Regions from separate parts of the Kitasatospora sp. NPDC093679 genome, predicted to be linked through region 1. Evidence: riboswitches for the same ligand, from Rfam matches in the RefSeq annotation. Region 1 holds a riboswitch; each other region holds the start of a gene.
What was found. Region 1 has a riboswitch for cyclic di-AMP ahead of AB0O09_RS00280 (transglycosylase family protein). Riboswitches for the same ligand answer to the same signal wherever they lie in the genome.
Positions count from the first base shown of each region.

Region 1 (3,867 bases):
GGTCGACGCCTACGTCATCGTCTTCGCCGGCCTGCTGATCCCGGCCGGCGCCTGCGGCGACCGGTGGGGGCGGCGGCGGGCGCTGCTCGTCGGCCTCGCGCTGTTCGCCTCCGGCGCCTGCCTGAGCGCCGCGGGCGGCTCGCTCGGCTCGGTGGCCGCACTGATCGCGGGCCGCGCGGTCTCCGGCGCCGGTGCCGCCCTCGTCATGCCCGCCACCATGGCGGTCCTCGTCCACCTGGCCGGCCCCGAGCGGCGTGTCCAGGCCCTCGCCTCGTGGACCCTCGCGGTCGGGCTCGGCGGGCTGGCCGGCAACGTCGGCGGCGGCCTGACCGCGCAGTTCCTGCCCTGGCAGGCGCTGTTCTGGGCGATGGTGCCGCTGTCCGTCCTGCTCGCGGCGGCGGTGCTGCGCACCGTCCCCGAGCTGCCGCGGCACGCCGCCGCCCTCGACCCCACCGGCTCGGCCCTGCTCGTCGCCGGCACCGCCGCCGTGCTGTACGGCATCATCGAGGGCCCTTCGCACGGCTGGCTCTCGGTGCCCGTGCTGGTCGGATTCGCGCTCGGCGCCGCCCTGTTGGCGGTCTTCACCCGGTACGGCCTGGTGACGCGGCGGCCGCTGGTCGACCCACGGGTGTTCCGTTCGCGGCGGCTGCGGGCCGCGGTGCTGGGCACGGCGGCCTCGTTCTTCGGCCTGTTCGCGCTGTTCTTCGTCAACTCGCAGTTCCTGCAGTACGCCAAGGGCTACTCGCCGGCCCGGACCGGCTTCGCCATCGTGCCGCTGACCGTCGGCATGGCGCTGGTGCCGCGGTTCGCCGGGCGGCTGCAGGCCCGGCACGGGGTGCGGTGGGTGGCCGGCGGCGGGCTGGCGCTGATCGGCGCCGGGCTGCTGGGCGTCTCCACCGCGGGCCCGGGCACCCCGTACCCGGTGTACGCGCTGTGGCTGCTGCTGCTCTCGGCCGGCATGGGGCTGTCCGCCCCGGGCCTGACCCACGCCGTGGTCTCCGAACTCCCGCCCGGGCAGGCCGGGCTGGGTGCCGGACTGAACACCGCGGCCCGGGAGCTGGGTGCGGCGCTCGGCGTGGCCGTGGTCGGCACGGTGCTCGCCTCCCGTACCGGCGCGGCCCACGGCCCGGCCGAGTTCACCGCGGGCATGGCCACCGGGCTCCGGGTGGTCGCCGTGCCGGTGCTGCTCGCCGCCCTCGCCGTCCTCGCCGGTCTGCGCGGCCGGCCGGCCGCCGAGCGGCCCGTTCCCGCGCCGGCGCCCGCCGCCGAGGCGGCCTGACGGCCCGTACGGCCCCGCGGCCGGGGCGGTGGGGCGCCCCCCGGGGCGCCGGCTCCGGCCGGTTTGCCACCATGCGGGCATGACCCTCATCGTCTCCGTGGCGGGCGCCGGTTGCGGCTGTGCGCCGCGCCGCGCCTGGTCCGCCTCGCCCGCGCCCGCGTGGGCGGCGGCCGCCGGAACCGCCCTCGCCCGCTGGCCCGATCCCGACTGCGCCGAGTCGCCGTACGAGGGGCGGGGCGTCGTGCAGACCGACCGGATGCCGGTGGCCGGCGAGGAGCGGATGCTCGGGCTGGACGGCCCGCTGCTCGTCGAGGGGCCGTTCTGGTGCCTGTTCGCCCCGGCCGCGACGGCGCTGAACGGGGTGCCCGACGACCCGGACGGGCTGCCCGAGCACGCCCTGGTCCGCTGCACCCCGCTGGCGGTGGCCGACGTCCGTCCGGGCGGTGCCTGGGTGCGCGTCGCGGTCGAGGAGGTGGTGCGGCTGACGGAGGTGCGGGAGCGCTGGGTGCCGTCCTCGGCCGGTTCGGTCGCGGGCCTGTTCCCGCCGGAGGGCGCCTCCGTGGACCGCTGCAGCGTCCGCCGCGGTGCGCTGCGGTACGTGGAGTGGTCCGCCCAGGGCGATCTGGGCCGCCGGGCGGTGCTGTGGGAGGGCGACGGCCGGTCGGTGCTGCTGATGTACGCCGAGTGGTCCTTCGACGAGGACGACGTCGTGTTCGGCCACCGGCCGCTGACCGCGGCGGAGGCCGCCGACGTGCGGGCCTGCTGGCCCGCGGAGGGCTGAGCGGACACCCGCCGCGCGATCCCCGTTCCGACACGAACGGACGGCCGCCGCGGGCGCCCGGCGGACCCGAACCTTCCGTTTCGGCCCGCTCCGGCCCCTCGGTTCGTGCCGTGATCGTCCCGGCGGGGCCCGGCGGCGGACCCGCCGAGCCCCGCATGCGTGCATTTTCGGCCGACTTCGCCGCCCTGCCGCACGGAAATGCCACCGGGAATTTCCCAGGGAATTTCCACGGAATTCGTCCGATCCGCGCCGCCGCGGACACGTCAGGGCCGCTGCCGCCCCCCGCGACCTGCGGCGCGGCCCGGGCCGGCGGTGGCGCGCGGGGCGGCGTGCGGCCGAAATGCACGCATGCGGCACCGAAGCACTCGTGATGATTGTGTGATGTTCGGGATGCTGGCTTGTTATCGCAGTGATGATCCCTCTAATGTCCACCTCAGCCCGACAGCACGGGCGCCCGAGGCGCGGCACGCCGAACCCTGCCCACCGCGTCGACCGGGTCACCGACCAGACCCTGGGCAGGGACGGGGGACCCAGTTTCGACGCCGCCCCCACACGGCTAGGGGTGAAGCCGCCTCAGTGCGGCCGGGCCACCTCCCGGTCCGAACCCGACAGCTCACCTCGCAGGCGTGCGGAGAGGGAACTCGATGGGTTTCATCGGCTCGGGCCGTCACCGCCGCCCCACCCAGACCGAGCGCGCCGTCGCGGCCGCAGGTGTGGCAGGTGCGGGTCTGGCGATCCCGCTGCTCACCGCGACGGGCGCCCACGCCGCCCCGGTCACCACCTGGGACGCGGTGGCCCAGTGCGCCAGCGCGGGCAACTGGGGCAAGAGCGTCGGCAACGGCGAGTACGGCGGCCTCCAGCTCGACCTGCGCACCTGGGTCGCCTACGGCGGCGACAAGTTCGCCTCCACGCCCGACCGGGCCACCAAGGAGGAGCAGATCGCCGTCGCCGAGCGCGTCCTCGAGGACCGCGGCGCGAAGGCCTGGGGAAACTGCGGCAAGTCCGCGGGCCTCACCGGCGAGGGCAAGCCGGAGACGGTCGACCAGAACTCCCGGGGCGACCAGGGCTCGACGGCGCCGACCGCCACCACCGCGCCGACCGACCGCGGCGCCTCGGCGCCGGTCTTCACCGGCATGCAGGGCCGGGACGCCAGCGGCGTCTACTGGTACCTGGTGGACGGTCAGTGGTACTGGACGACCAGCCAGGAGATCTACGACTACTACACCGGCCCGACGGCCCCGACCGCCCAGAGCCAGTCCACGGCGCCGGGCCAGGCCACCACCGCGCCGGCCTCGCCCACCGCGCAGGGCAACGCCACCACGCCTCCGACCATCGACCCGATCACGGGCCTCCCGGTCACCCCCGACCCGACCGGCACCACGACCGCCCCGGTGCCGGGCACCACCACGGCCCCCGGCATGCCCGCCCCGGGCACCGCCGCACCGGACGCCGCGCCCCCGGTCATCGACCCGATCACGGGCCAGCCGGTCACCCCCGGCACGACCAGCGCGCCGGCCACCACCCCCGGCACGCCCGCCCCGAGCACCACCGCGCCGGCCACCACCGGCCCGGGCACCACCGCCGACCCGGCCGCCACCACGGCCACCCCGGCCCCGCAGGCCACCACGCCCGCCGCGCAGCCCGACACGTACACGGTGGCGGCCGGCGACACGCTCTCCGACATCTCCGACAAGAACAAGCTCGGCGGCTGGAAGCAGGTCTACGACGGCAACGAGGGCACCATCGGCCAGGACCCGAACCTCATCAAGCCGGGCCAGGTCCTGAAGATCAAGTAACAGCGGCACCG
Region 1 is NZ_JBFBDW010000001.1:64,127-67,993, reverse strand. It holds gene AB0O09_RS00290 (MFS transporter) at 1-1,279, shown strand, start outside; gene AB0O09_RS00285 (hypothetical protein) at 1,359-2,060, shown strand; cyclic di-AMP (ydaO/yuaA leader) riboswitch at 2,553-2,703, shown strand; gene AB0O09_RS00280 (transglycosylase family protein) at 2,705-3,856, shown strand.

Region 2 (3,867 bases), on a different contig from region 1:
TTCGTCAGGAGACATCGGCTATCGTCTCGGTCGGCGGAAATTCGTCTCACATGGCAGGATCTTCGCTCCGGGCTCCCGGCTAGTCCTTTACGCAGGCAGCACGAACGACCACACTGAGTCCGGGTGGGCTGGTCGATGCTCGGGGGACGGGGGGCGAGAGGTGCGGCAGACAGCAGGCGTCACCGGCGCCGCGGACGCCTCCACGGCGGCGGGATCGGTCGACTCGTGCCAGGGACGGTCGGCGCAGGCCGCGGTCCGGTTCCGACACGGGGTTCCAGCACGAACCCCCGCCACAGATTGAGGAAGTGAGTCCGGGTGGCCTTCTCCGTCTCCGCGCTGTTCCTGTTCGGCGTCATCGTCGTCATCTTCATCCGCAACAAGCAGCTGAAGACCAGCCACGCCATCATCGCGGCACTCTTCGGCTTCATGGTGAGCCAGTCCACGGCGGCCCGGCCGATCCAGGACTTCCTCAACCAGCTGGCGAAGACCATCTCCTCCGTCGCGAGCTGACCCCTCCCGCGGGCCGGACTCCGCCCCGGCGGGCGAACGCCGCTCCAGTGGTCCGTTCCGATGGGCCGAAGTCCCCTTCGCGGGACGGACTCCGCCCTCGCGGGCCGGGTTCCGACTCCGGTCCGGCCGTGTCGTCCGAGCCGGTCGTGCCCGTCCGCCCCAAGGTGTCGCCCGACCCGGGCCGACCGCCGTCGTGAGCCGTCCGGCCGTCCGGACCTACCGCCCGGCCCTGGCCCGCCGCCAGCGGGCCAGCACCCCCGGCCGCGCGGCGGGCACAGTGTTCCCCACGGCCCCGGCGGGCCGGGCGCCGCCGGCGTCCACGGGGGCGGAGCGAACTGCCGCGGGGGCCTCCCCGACGGGCCGGCCCTCCGGCACCATCAGCACGAACAGCCGTGCCCAGCACAGCCGTTCGCCGCGCGGCCAGCCGAGCGCACGCAGCGCCGCCGAGGCCGACCCGGACACCGCGCCGTTGACCCGGACCTCGGCGACGTCCTCGCCCGCCCGACCGCCCAGGAACAGCTTCACACCCGTCACGGCCGGCTCCGCACCGTCCGGAGCCAGCTCCGGGGCCAGCACCCCGGCGAGCTCCGGCAGCAACCGGTGGCCGGCGAGCCACTCCGACAGCCGCTCGCTGTCGAAGCCGAAGACGGCGGCCGGCCCCTGCACGGCCCGCCAGCCCGGCAACCGCGCCGCGCGGACGTGGTCGCCGTGCACCCCGTGGCCCTCCTGCAGCTCGACCACCGCGGCCGCGGTGGTGGTCGCCCACATCCGCACCGCGCTCTCCAGTCGCTCCTCCTCCGTCCGGCCGAGGCCCGCCGTGCAGTCCCACACCACCAGGCCGTCCGCCCGCCCCACGTCGAAGGCGAAACCGAGGTCGACGTGCCCCGCGCCGCCGCCCTCGCCCGGGTGCTCCCGCACCGCCACGGCCGTCGTCCCGGGCCCGCGGACCACACTGCCCTCGACCGTGAACCGCTGACCGAACCGGGCCATCTCCCGGACGACGCTGCGCTGGATCACATCCAGCCGGGACTGCGCGCGCACCCGGGGCTCCTCGCTCGAAAAGGGGTCGAACACCGCTCGGGAGCGAGGCTATCGGCCCCCCGGGTGACCAGCGTCACCGGGCGGGCCATGATCCGTGCCGGGCCGCGAGCGGGCAGCCACGGGGGGTGTCCGATTTGCCTGACTGCTGATGATCCGGACACGTACGGTCACTGCAGCGACTGCGCTCCGCCCACCGGCAGCGGGCGGAGAGTGACCCCCGCGAGGCCCCCGGGGGGCCGCCGGGGACGGGGAGCTTGCCTCCGGAGGGGCCCATCGGTTTTCCTCGGAGCCTGCCCGGCCACACCGGCCGGGCGGGCCACCGGGCGGAACGCCGAGTCCTGCCGCCGTCCGGGGTCACGCACCCTTCCGTGCACGGCAGGAGCGGGGGACCCAAGGTAAGTGCCGCACCCGGTGATCCGGGACGGCTTGGGGTGAAGTCGCGTCATTTCCGCGACCGGGCGAACTCCCCGCCCGAACCCGACAGCTCACCTCGCAGGCGTCGGAGAGGAACACCCCCATGTCCGTTCTGGGCACCCGTCTGTCCCGCGTCGCCGTCGCCACCGGTGTGGCCGCCGCCGCCATCGCCATCCCCGTCACCGCCGCCTCCGCCGCGAGCGCCCACGGCGCCGCCCCGGCCGTCGCTCCGGCCGCCGCCGCCCCGGCCGCCGCGCACGCCGAGGCCCCCGCCGCTGCTCCGGCCGCCGCCCCGGCCGCCGACGCCAGCTACAAGGTCGTCCGTGGCGACACCCTGTCCAAGATCGCCAACGCGCAGCACGTCGACGGCGGCTGGAAGAAGCTCTACCAGGACAACCGCCAGGTCATCGGCGGCAACCCGAACCTGATCTTCCCGGGCCAGAAGCTGACCGTCGGCGGCCACGCCGTTCAGGCCGCCGCCCCGCAGGCCGCCGCCCCGCAGGCCGAGACGAAGAAGTCCGACGCCGCCGCCTCGCGTTCCGAGAAGCGCACCCCGGTCCAGGCCGCGCCGAAGCCGGCCGCCCCGAAGACCGAGGCCGCCAAGCCCGCCGCGCCGAAGACCGAGGCCGCCAAGCCCGCCGCCCCGAAGACCGAGGCCGCCAAGCCCGCCGCCGCCTCCGGCTACGTCGCGCCGGTCGCCGCCTCCCTGGGCACCCCCTACCACAAGGCCGGCTCCAACTGGTCCAGCGGCTACCACACCGGTGTCGACTTCGCCGTCAGCACCGGCACCTCGATCCACGCGATCGCCGCCGGCACCGTCGTCGAGGCCGGCTGGGGCGGCGCCTACGGCAACAACGTCGTCATCAAGCACGCCGACGGCAAGTACTCGCAGTACGCCCACTTCTCGGCCCTGAAGGTCTCGGTCGGCCAGACCGTCACCGCCGGCCAGATCATCGGCCTCTCCGGCGCGACCGGCAACGTCACCGGCCCGCACCTGCACTTCGAGGTCCGCACCACCCCGTCGTACGGCTCCGACATCGACCCGGTGGCGTACCTCGCCGCCCACGGTGTCCGCGTCTGACGCACACCGCTGACGCACACCGCTGACGCGAACCCTGCCGAGGCAGCGCCGCCGAGGCACACCGCGCCGCATCCGAAGGCCCGGCCCGGGGATCCCGTGATCCCGGGCCGGGCCTCGGCCGTTCCCAACCCCCCGTGCCGCACGGGCACTTCACCGCTCCCGCGCCGTGTCGGCGCGGCTCCCCGGTACGGCGGGCAACACGCCCCCGACCGGCCGAACGTTCCCGAACAGCCGACCGGGGCGAAGCGCGCCGCCGTCCTGCTCGCCGTCGCCACCGCCGTCACCCGCCACCACCTGGGCTGACCGGCCAAACCCCATCGACGACGACCCCGGAGACCGGCGCCACGAACGCCACCCGGGTCGTCCTCGCGACGTCCGGTTCCGCGGACCCGGTGCGAAGAGCGTCTTCGCGGCTGTGCGTACGACCCGCCCCTGACACGTGCCCGTCGGCAGGTTGCCGCGGAGTGCGGCAACCGTTGCACCACCTTGCGCACCTCGTGCGCCGAGACCTCTCCTGTGGATCCATGCACGTTCGCCGAACGGGAGGTCGGGTCCTCTTCGTGCGGTCACTGCCCGTGGCGCCGAATGAGCTGCGCGCCGGGGAGCAGTCCGCGCGGTGCGGCAGCCGCGTCGCCTTCGAGCCATGGAACCGAGCCCGCGGCGCGGTGCTCCGGGAGTGCCGCGGACGACAAAGGCCCCAGCTTCGCGATCATGTCGCTGAGCTGGGGCCTTGACGTTGGAGCGGGCGACGGGAATCGAACCCGCGTGGCCAGTTTGGAAGACGACGGCACCGAATCTGGGCTGAGCTGGCGCCTCGCTGA
Region 2 is NZ_JBFBDW010000003.1:302,338-306,204, reverse strand. It holds gene AB0O09_RS04860 (hypothetical protein) at 316-510, shown strand; gene AB0O09_RS04855 (DUF6348 family protein) at 727-1,551, opposite strand; cyclic di-AMP (ydaO/yuaA leader) riboswitch at 1,901-2,063, shown strand; gene AB0O09_RS04850 (peptidoglycan DD-metalloendopeptidase family protein) at 2,069-3,046, shown strand.
Region 2: linked by a shared signal. The riboswitch ahead of AB0O09_RS04850 (peptidoglycan DD-metalloendopeptidase family protein) and the one ahead of AB0O09_RS00280 (transglycosylase family protein) in region 1 are both predicted to bind cyclic di-AMP.

Region 3 (3,867 bases), on a different contig from region 1:
TGGCCGCCCGGCAGTTGGGGGCGTCGGTGCGCGGACATGCGGCGGCGGCTCCGTTCCTGCGGACGGACGGCCGCCGCCGCCCGGGTCGGGCGGGCGTCCTCGCGGACATCCGGGGGCAGACGTTAGCGAGTCCGGCCGGGCTAGTCCAAACCCTGCCAGCACCGAATATTTGACCTTCAATCGGACATTCTGCCGACCGGGCCGCCGGGTGCGGCAACGGCCGCGGGCCCGGCCCCACAGGGGGAGCCGGGCCCGCGGGGAGCCGCCGGACGGACCGTCAGACCCGGACGATCGCCGAGATCGGCATGGCCGTCGCCGAGACGTAGCGGACGACCGCACCGGTGTGCGGCGCGTGGATGACCTGCCCGCCGCCCACGTACATGCCGACGTGGTGCTGGTCGCTGTAGTAGATCACCAGGTCGCCGGGCTTGGCGTTGGCGATGTTGGTGCCGATGTTGGTGCCCGCGCCGGCCTGGGACTGCGAGGTGCGCGGGATCGAGACGCCGGCCTTGCCGTACGCCCACTGCATCAGACCGGAGCAGTCGAAGGTGCTCGGGCCGGTCGCACCGTACACGTACGGGGCGCCCAGCGCGGACTTGACGGCCGCGATCGCCTTGGCGGTGTACGAGCCCGAGGGCACGTCCGCACTGCCGAGGTCGGGACGGGCGGTGTCCCGCGAGGCGCGGTCCGCGGTGGACTTGGCCGCGGAGGCCGCCTTCGCCTCGGCCGCGGCGAGGTCGTCCTTCTCCTTCTGGGTGAGGGTGTTCAGCAGGGCGCTGGCCTTGGCCAGCTTGTCCTGGAACTCCTCCTTCTTGGCCTTCAGCGCGCGGGTGCTGGTGTCCAGCTCGGCGAGCTTGTGCTCGGCCTCGGCCTTCTGGCCGTCCAGCTTGGCCTGCTCGGCCTTGAAGGACTTGAGGGTGTCGGCCTGGGTGGCGCTCATCCGGCTGACCGCGCCGGCCTGACCCAGGAACTCGCCCGGGTTGCTGGAGAGCATCAGCTGGACGGTCGGCGAGATGCCGCCGTCGCGGTACTGCTGGGCCGCGACCTCGGCGAGGCGGCCCTGGACGCCGCTGACCTCCGCCTGCTGGCGGGCGACCTGGTCCTGCAGCTGGGTGACCTGCTTCTGCAGGTCCTGCTGCTTCTGCTCGGCCGCGAGGTAGGCCTCGTTGGAGGCCTCGGCCTGCTCGTTGAGCTGGTCGACCTGGGCCGCGACCTGCTCCTTGGTGGGGGTCGGGTCCGCGTGCGCGCCGGTCTGCGAGGAGAGGGCCACCGCAGTGGCGGCTGCCGCAGTCAGGATCGAGGCGCGGGTACGGCCGACGGGCTTGGGACGACGATGGGACGCCACGAAGGCGGACTCCTTCTTCCTCACACCGCCTACCGGGTGAGCTGACGGGTTCGGGCCGGAAGCATTGCCCTACGACGCCTCACGCCCGCACCCGCCCGTCCGCGGTCCGACCGCGGCCCGGCCGGCGCGGCCGACCTGACGCCGATTCACCCCGGGGGAAACGTGGTTCCCCGGCTCCGTTCGACAGCACCCCCGCAGGGGCTCCCCGTGGACGGTCGGGACCGTCCTGCTGCGTCGCGGACTCGGCGGCGACCACCGCCGTCGCCCGGGTTGGGCGAACCACTGTGCGGTGATCCGTGGGGATGACCCTAGTAACCGATCCGTGATCCGTTCAAATCCTTGTCAGAAAAACGACGGGGAAATGTTGTCGTGAAAATGTGATTGCGACCGCCAGTGACCGGCGATCCACGCTCGGATGACGCGATGTCACCCGCCGGCGGACAAAACGCGACGCCCGGGCGTGTCGGAGATCACACGGTGATCGCGACACGCCCGGGCGTGTCATGCGGCATCAGAAACGCCACAGGTGAGGCTTATGTCCGAATTGCTACCGGAGGGTCAGACGCGGCGGATCGTCTTGATCGGCAGGGTGTCGGCGTCCATCACCTTCACCACGTCGCCGGTGTGCGGCGCGTGGACGACGAGGCCGTTGCCGATGTACATGCCGACGTGGTGCGCGTCCGAGTAGTAGATGACGAGGTCACCCGGCTGGGCGTCGGCCAAGGAGGGTACCCGGGCGCCGACGCTCGCCTGCGACTGCGAGGTGCGCGGCAGCGACACGCCGGCCTTGGCGTACGCCCAGACCATCAGACCGGAGCAGTCGAAGGAGTTCGGGCCGGTGGCGCCCCAGACGTACGGGGTGCCGCGCTTGCCCATCGCCGCGGCGACCGCGGTGGCCGCGTAACCGGAGGCCGGCGGCAGGCTGCCCAGGTCGTAACGGCTGTCGCCGCGCGAGGCGCGGTCGGTGCCGAGGACCGCGGCGCGCTCGGCGGCGGTCAGCGTGCTCAGCAGGCTCTGGGCCTCGGAGAGCTTCTTCTGGACCTCCGACTTGGCGTCGTTCAGGACCTGGGTGGAGCGGTCCAGCTCGGACAGGATGGCGGCGGCCTCCTGCTTCTGCTGGTCCAGCCGGCGCTGCTGGTCCCGCAGGCCCTTCAGCGTCGAGGCCTGGGTGTCGGTGGCCTGCTCGTTGCTGGACGCCTTCGCGAGGTAGTTGTCCGGGTTCGAGGAGAGCATCAGCGCGACCGTCGGGTCGACGCCGCCGGTGCGGTACTCGTCGGCCGCGACCGCGGACAGGCCCGACGCCACCTGGGAGAGCTGCTCCTGGCTGCGGGCGATCTGGTCCTGCAGCTGGTCGGCCTGCTTGCGGAGCTGGTCGGCCCGCTCCTTGGCGCCGTTGTACTTCTCGGCCGCCTGCTCCTGCTCCTCGAGCAGCTTGTCGACCTGGACCTTCACCTCGTCCTTGCTCGGCTTCGCCGGCGCGGCGTGCGCGGCGGCCTGGGCCGACAGGGCGACCGCGGTCGCGGCGGCAGCGGTGAGCACGGTGACCCGCGCGCGGCTCGGCTGCTTGGGACGGCGGTGGGAGGCCAAGGGACTAGCTCCTTCTTCCTGCTGGACTCACCCGATCGGGTGGACGTCCGGAAAATAGGTTTGACGCCAGACCCTAGTGAAGATCCGCCTCCTGCGCCACTCCCGTGCCGGGCGAACTTGGCGCGGAACGCTGGATTTCACCACCCCGACACAACCCCGCCACCCGGCCCTCCACCTGGGCCGACGGCCCGTCAGGGCCGGGCGAGCCGGTTGAGCAGCAGGATCGACGCGACCGGGCGTGCACCGGCCTTCCGTACGCCGTCCGCGACCTCCCGATCCGTGGAGACCACCACGACCGGCCGGCCCTGCGGCTCGGCCCGCACCAGGCGGCGGATCAGCTCGTCCGCGGTCTCCCCGGTGCGGCTGAAGCGCACCCGGACCCCGCGCGGCGGCGCCATGATCACCGGGACGTCGAGGTCCTGCCCGTCGAAGACGCAGGTGACCTCGGCCTGGGTGCGCTGCGCGAGCATCGCCAGACCGCCCAGCAGCCGCATCCGCTGCTGCTCCAGCGGCAGCGTCGGGTACCCGGTCTTGGTCACGTTGTAGCCGTCGACGACCAGGTGCACCTGAGGGATCGCCAGCAACTGGTCGAGCAGTGCGGGGTCGTCCTCCGCCAGACCGCGGCGCGCCACGTCGTGCGGGTTGGCCGAGCCCGGCTCGACCGCCTCCACCAGGTCGGCCGGGCGCAGCTGCGCCACCGGCAGCGCCAGCTCGCGCTGCAGGCCCTGCGCCGACTGCAGCACCGTGTCGAGCAGCAGCCGCAGCCGCATGTCCTCCACGCTGCGGCCCTCGCGCGCCGACCGCCGGCCGGCCTCCGCGGCCGTCTCCAGCTCGGTGATCCGGTGCCGCAGGCGCCGGGCCTCGCCGTCCGCCGCACTGCGCTCGGCGGCCGCGGCGGCCCGCGCCGCCTCCAGCTCGGTCGCCAGCTTGCGGGC
Region 3 is NZ_JBFBDW010000046.1:25,417-29,283, forward strand. It holds gene AB0O09_RS29265 (NlpC/P60 family protein) at 1-38, opposite strand, end outside; gene AB0O09_RS29270 (NlpC/P60 family protein) at 278-1,345, opposite strand; cyclic di-AMP (ydaO/yuaA leader) riboswitch at 1,356-1,544, opposite strand; gene AB0O09_RS29275 (NlpC/P60 family protein) at 1,904-2,932, opposite strand; gene AB0O09_RS29280 (NYN domain-containing protein) at 3,124-3,867, opposite strand, start outside.
Region 3: linked by a shared signal. The riboswitch ahead of AB0O09_RS29270 (NlpC/P60 family protein) and the one ahead of AB0O09_RS00280 (transglycosylase family protein) in region 1 are both predicted to bind cyclic di-AMP.

Region 4 (3,867 bases), on a different contig from region 1:
ATCGTGATCGAGAACGTCGCCGTCGCGACGGTGGACGCAGACGACACCGAGTACGCCCGCGGCCACGTGGTGATCCTCGGCAACCGGATCGAGTCGGTCGGCGACGGCCCCGCCCCGCAGTGGCTGGACAACGTGGTGCGCCGGATCAACGGCGAGGGCCATCTGGTCACCCCGGGCCTGGTCAACACCCACCACCACTTCTACCAGTGGATCACCCGCGGCCTCGCCCAGGACGACATCCTCTTCGACTGGCTGGTCGCGCTCTACCCGACCTGGGCCCGGATCGACGAGAAGCTGGTGCACGCCGCCACCCAGGGCTCGGCCGCCGCGCTGCTCAAGTCCGGCTGCACCACCGCCTCCGACCACCACTACGTCTTCCCGCAGGGCGGCGGCGACGTCCTCGGCGCCTCGATCGAGGGCGTGCAGGAGCTCGGCCTGCGCTTCACCGCGCTGCGCGGCTCGATGGACCGCAGCAAGAAGGACGGCGGCCTGCCGCCGGACCACGCGGTGGAGCGGACCGAGGACATCCTGATCGCCTCCGAGGCCGCCGTCGACACGTGGCACGACGCCTCCTTCGGCTCGATGCTGCACGTGGCCCTCGCGCCCTGCTCGCCCTTCTCGGTCTCCACCGAACTCCTCAGGGAGTCGGCCGTGCTGGCCCGCCGCAAGGGCGTCCGGCTGCACACCCACGGCTCGGAGACGGCCGAGGAGGAGCAGTTCTGCAAGGAGCTGTTCGGCATGGGCCCGACCGACTACTTCGAGTCCACCGGCTGGCTCGGCGAGGACGTGTGGATGGCGCACTGCGTCCACATGAACGACTCCGACATCGCCAAGTTCGCCGAGACCGGCACCGGTGTCGCCCACTGCCCCTCGTCCAACGCCCGTCTGGCGGCCGGCATCGCCCGCGTCCCGGACATGCTGAAGGCCGGCGTGCCGGTGGGCCTCGGCGTCGACGGCACCGCCTCCAACGAGTCCGGCGAGCTCGGCACCGAGCTGCGCAACGCGCTGCTGATCAACCGCCTGCACGGCCGCCCCGACGCGCTGACGGCACGCCAGTCGCTGCGTCTGGGCACCATGGGCGGCGCCCGGGTGCTCGGCCGGCAGAACGAGATCGGCTCCATCGAGGCCGGCAAGCTCGCCGACCTGGCCCTGTGGAAGGTCGACGGCATCATGCACTCCTCGATCGCCGACCCGGTGGCCGCGCTCACCATGGGCGCCCTGCCGCCGCTGGCGGTGCTGTTCGTCAACGGCAACGCCGTCGTCGAGAAGGGCGTGCTGACCACCGTCGACGAGGACCGGATCGCGCTGGCCTGCGCCCGCGCCGCGAAGGAGCTCGCCTCCCGCGCCTGACCCCCCGCACTCCGGGCCGTACCAGGGACGGTACGCCACCCGGACTCCGTGGCCCCCGGCCGGCCCACAGCGGGCCGGTGGCCGTACGGAGCACAGCCCCCGGACCCACGGCGAGGGTCCGGGGGCTGCGGCGCGCCCGGATGTGACGGACCTGACATCGACGGTCCGATGCCTTGCCCTCCGGGAGGACACTGCTAACCTGCTCGGACGCCCGCTCCATGCGGGCCCCGTCCCGGGACCGCCGAGTCCCGTCCGCCCGGTGACGGCAACGCGAGATGCGACACGGACGGGAGCGGGGGAACCAGGTAAGTCGCCCTGGCCCCGCGCGCATGCTCGCGTACGGCCAGGGCTCGGGGTGAAGCCGCCCACCGGGCGGCCGGGCCACCTGACGGCCCGAATCCGACAGCTCACCTCGCAGGCGTCGTCGAGGAACAACTCCATGCCTGTTTCCGCCATCGCCCTCAAGGTGGGCGCGGTCGCCGGGCTCGGCCTGCTGGCCGTCCCCTTCCTGGGCAGCGCCGAGGCCGCCAACGTGCCCGAGGTGACCCAGGACCGGCTCTCGCCGGTCGCCATGGCCGCGAACACCGCGGCAGCCGCCTCCCTCTCCGTCCACTCCTCCGCCTGCTTCACCGCCCGGAGGATCGGCGTCGCCGTCCGCGACGCCGCCGGCAACAAGCTGGACTTCCCCGGCAGCGGCCGCAACGTGCGGATCTGCCCCGACGGGGTCACCGTCACCACCGCCGCCCGCACCCTGCCGGCCGGCGTCTACACCGCCTTCGGCACCTGGCAGGACGCCGACCGGCGCTGGCACGACCTCCCGGTGCAGACGCTGGACGTCCGCGACGCGGGCACCGCCGCGCCGGCCCCGAGCCCGAGCCCGACCGCCGCCCCGGTGGCGCCGAGCACCTCCCCCACGGCGAGCGCCACCCCGGCGCCCACCACGCCGACCGCGTCCCCGACCACGGCGGCGCCGAGCTTCGCCGCCTCCCCGTCGGCGAGCTCCTCCCCCACCTCGACGGCCGGTGCGCCGACCTGGTCGGACGACTTCGACGGCGTCAACGTGCCGCTCGGCAGCTGGACGGGCTGCTCCAACGGCCCGTCCATCACCGCCAGCCACTGCTCCGGACTGCCGGCCGCGGTGGACGGCAAGTGGTGGGCCTACCCGGACGGCTGGAAGGACACCAGCAAGAACGGCACCTACTCGCCGTCGAGGACGATGTCCATCGCCAACGGCCAGATGAACCTCCACCTCAACCGGGACGCCTCCGGCACCTGGGTCTCCGCACCGGTGCCCAAGCTGCCGTCCGCCTCCGGCGACGGCGTCCAGTACGGGCGCTTCGAGGTGACCTGGAAGGCGACCTCGGCCTCCGGCTACAAGATGGCGTGGCTGCTCTGGCCGGACGACGGCGTCTGGCCGCAGCACGGCGAGATCGACTTCCCCGAGGGCGACCTCAACGGCTCGATCGGCGCCTTCATGCACCGCGCCGACGCCACCTCGGGCAGCGACCAGGACGCCTACTCCAGCGGCGTCCCGACCGCCGGCGCGTGGCACACCTCGGCGGTCGACTGGCAGAAGGACGGCGTGACCTTCTACCTGGACGGCAAGGTGATCGGGCGCTCCACCGCGCGCATCCCCGCCAACTCGATGCACTGGGTGCTGCAGTCCGAGACGGCCCTCGGCGGCACCGTGCCCGCCGTGGGCTCCTCGGCGGACATCGCCGTCGACTCGGTCAAGTTCTGGAAGGCGGGCTGACCTTCCGCGTCCGCCCGACCGGCGCCCTCCCCCCGGGGGCGCCGGTCAGGCGGTGCGGCCGAGGGTGGCCAGGTAGGCCCGCCAGCCGCCGTGGCCGGTGATCTCGCGGTGCACCCCGCGCTCGAGCTCACCGCGGCGCAGCACCATGGACAGGCACGGCGTGCCGTCCGAGAGGGCGATCACGCCGAGCTCCAACTCCGGAGGCTCGCCCGGCAGGACGGCGTCCCGCAGGTGCTCCAGCGGGAGGTCGTAGAGCTCGCCCTCGATCGCCGCGCTGCCGCCCGGGTCGGGCAGCAGGCCGGGGCAGACGTCGCGGACGGAGAAGAAGCGGTGGCCGGGTGCGGTGCGGACCGGGCCGACCAGGTACTCGGCGACCAGCGGGTGGAACGGGCCGCCGGTCATCGCCTGGCCGTTGAAGAAGATGAGCGCCATGGGGAAGTGCCTCCGAACACGGGTGTTCCGTACGGCTCCCGGCGCCTGGGCGGCGGGAGCCGTACGGAACGGTGAATTGCGGCGGACGAGTTCGACGTCCTGGCGGGCGTCGGGCCGCTCGCCCGGCGGATAGGTTGGGGTCAGTCGAGCAGGGGCAGCGCGGGCAGGGTGAGGAAGTCGACGAACTCCTCGGCCAGGGCGACCTGTTCGAAGAGCCGGGCGGCCTCCGTCCAGCGCCCGGCGGCGTAGGCGGCGTCCCCGAGCTCGGTGCGCAGTTCGGCGAGTTCCTCGGCCACGAGCCGGCGGACGAGCTCCGCGGTGGCCTTCTCGCC
Region 4 is NZ_JBFBDW010000040.1:18,047-21,913, forward strand. It holds gene AB0O09_RS27305 (8-oxoguanine deaminase) at 1-1,350, shown strand, start outside; cyclic di-AMP (ydaO/yuaA leader) riboswitch at 1,610-1,786, shown strand; gene AB0O09_RS27310 (glycoside hydrolase family 16 protein) at 1,790-3,103, shown strand; gene AB0O09_RS27315 (gamma-glutamylcyclotransferase) at 3,149-3,535, opposite strand; gene aceB (malate synthase A) at 3,676-3,867, opposite strand, start outside.
Region 4: linked by a shared signal. The riboswitch ahead of AB0O09_RS27310 (glycoside hydrolase family 16 protein) and the one ahead of AB0O09_RS00280 (transglycosylase family protein) in region 1 are both predicted to bind cyclic di-AMP.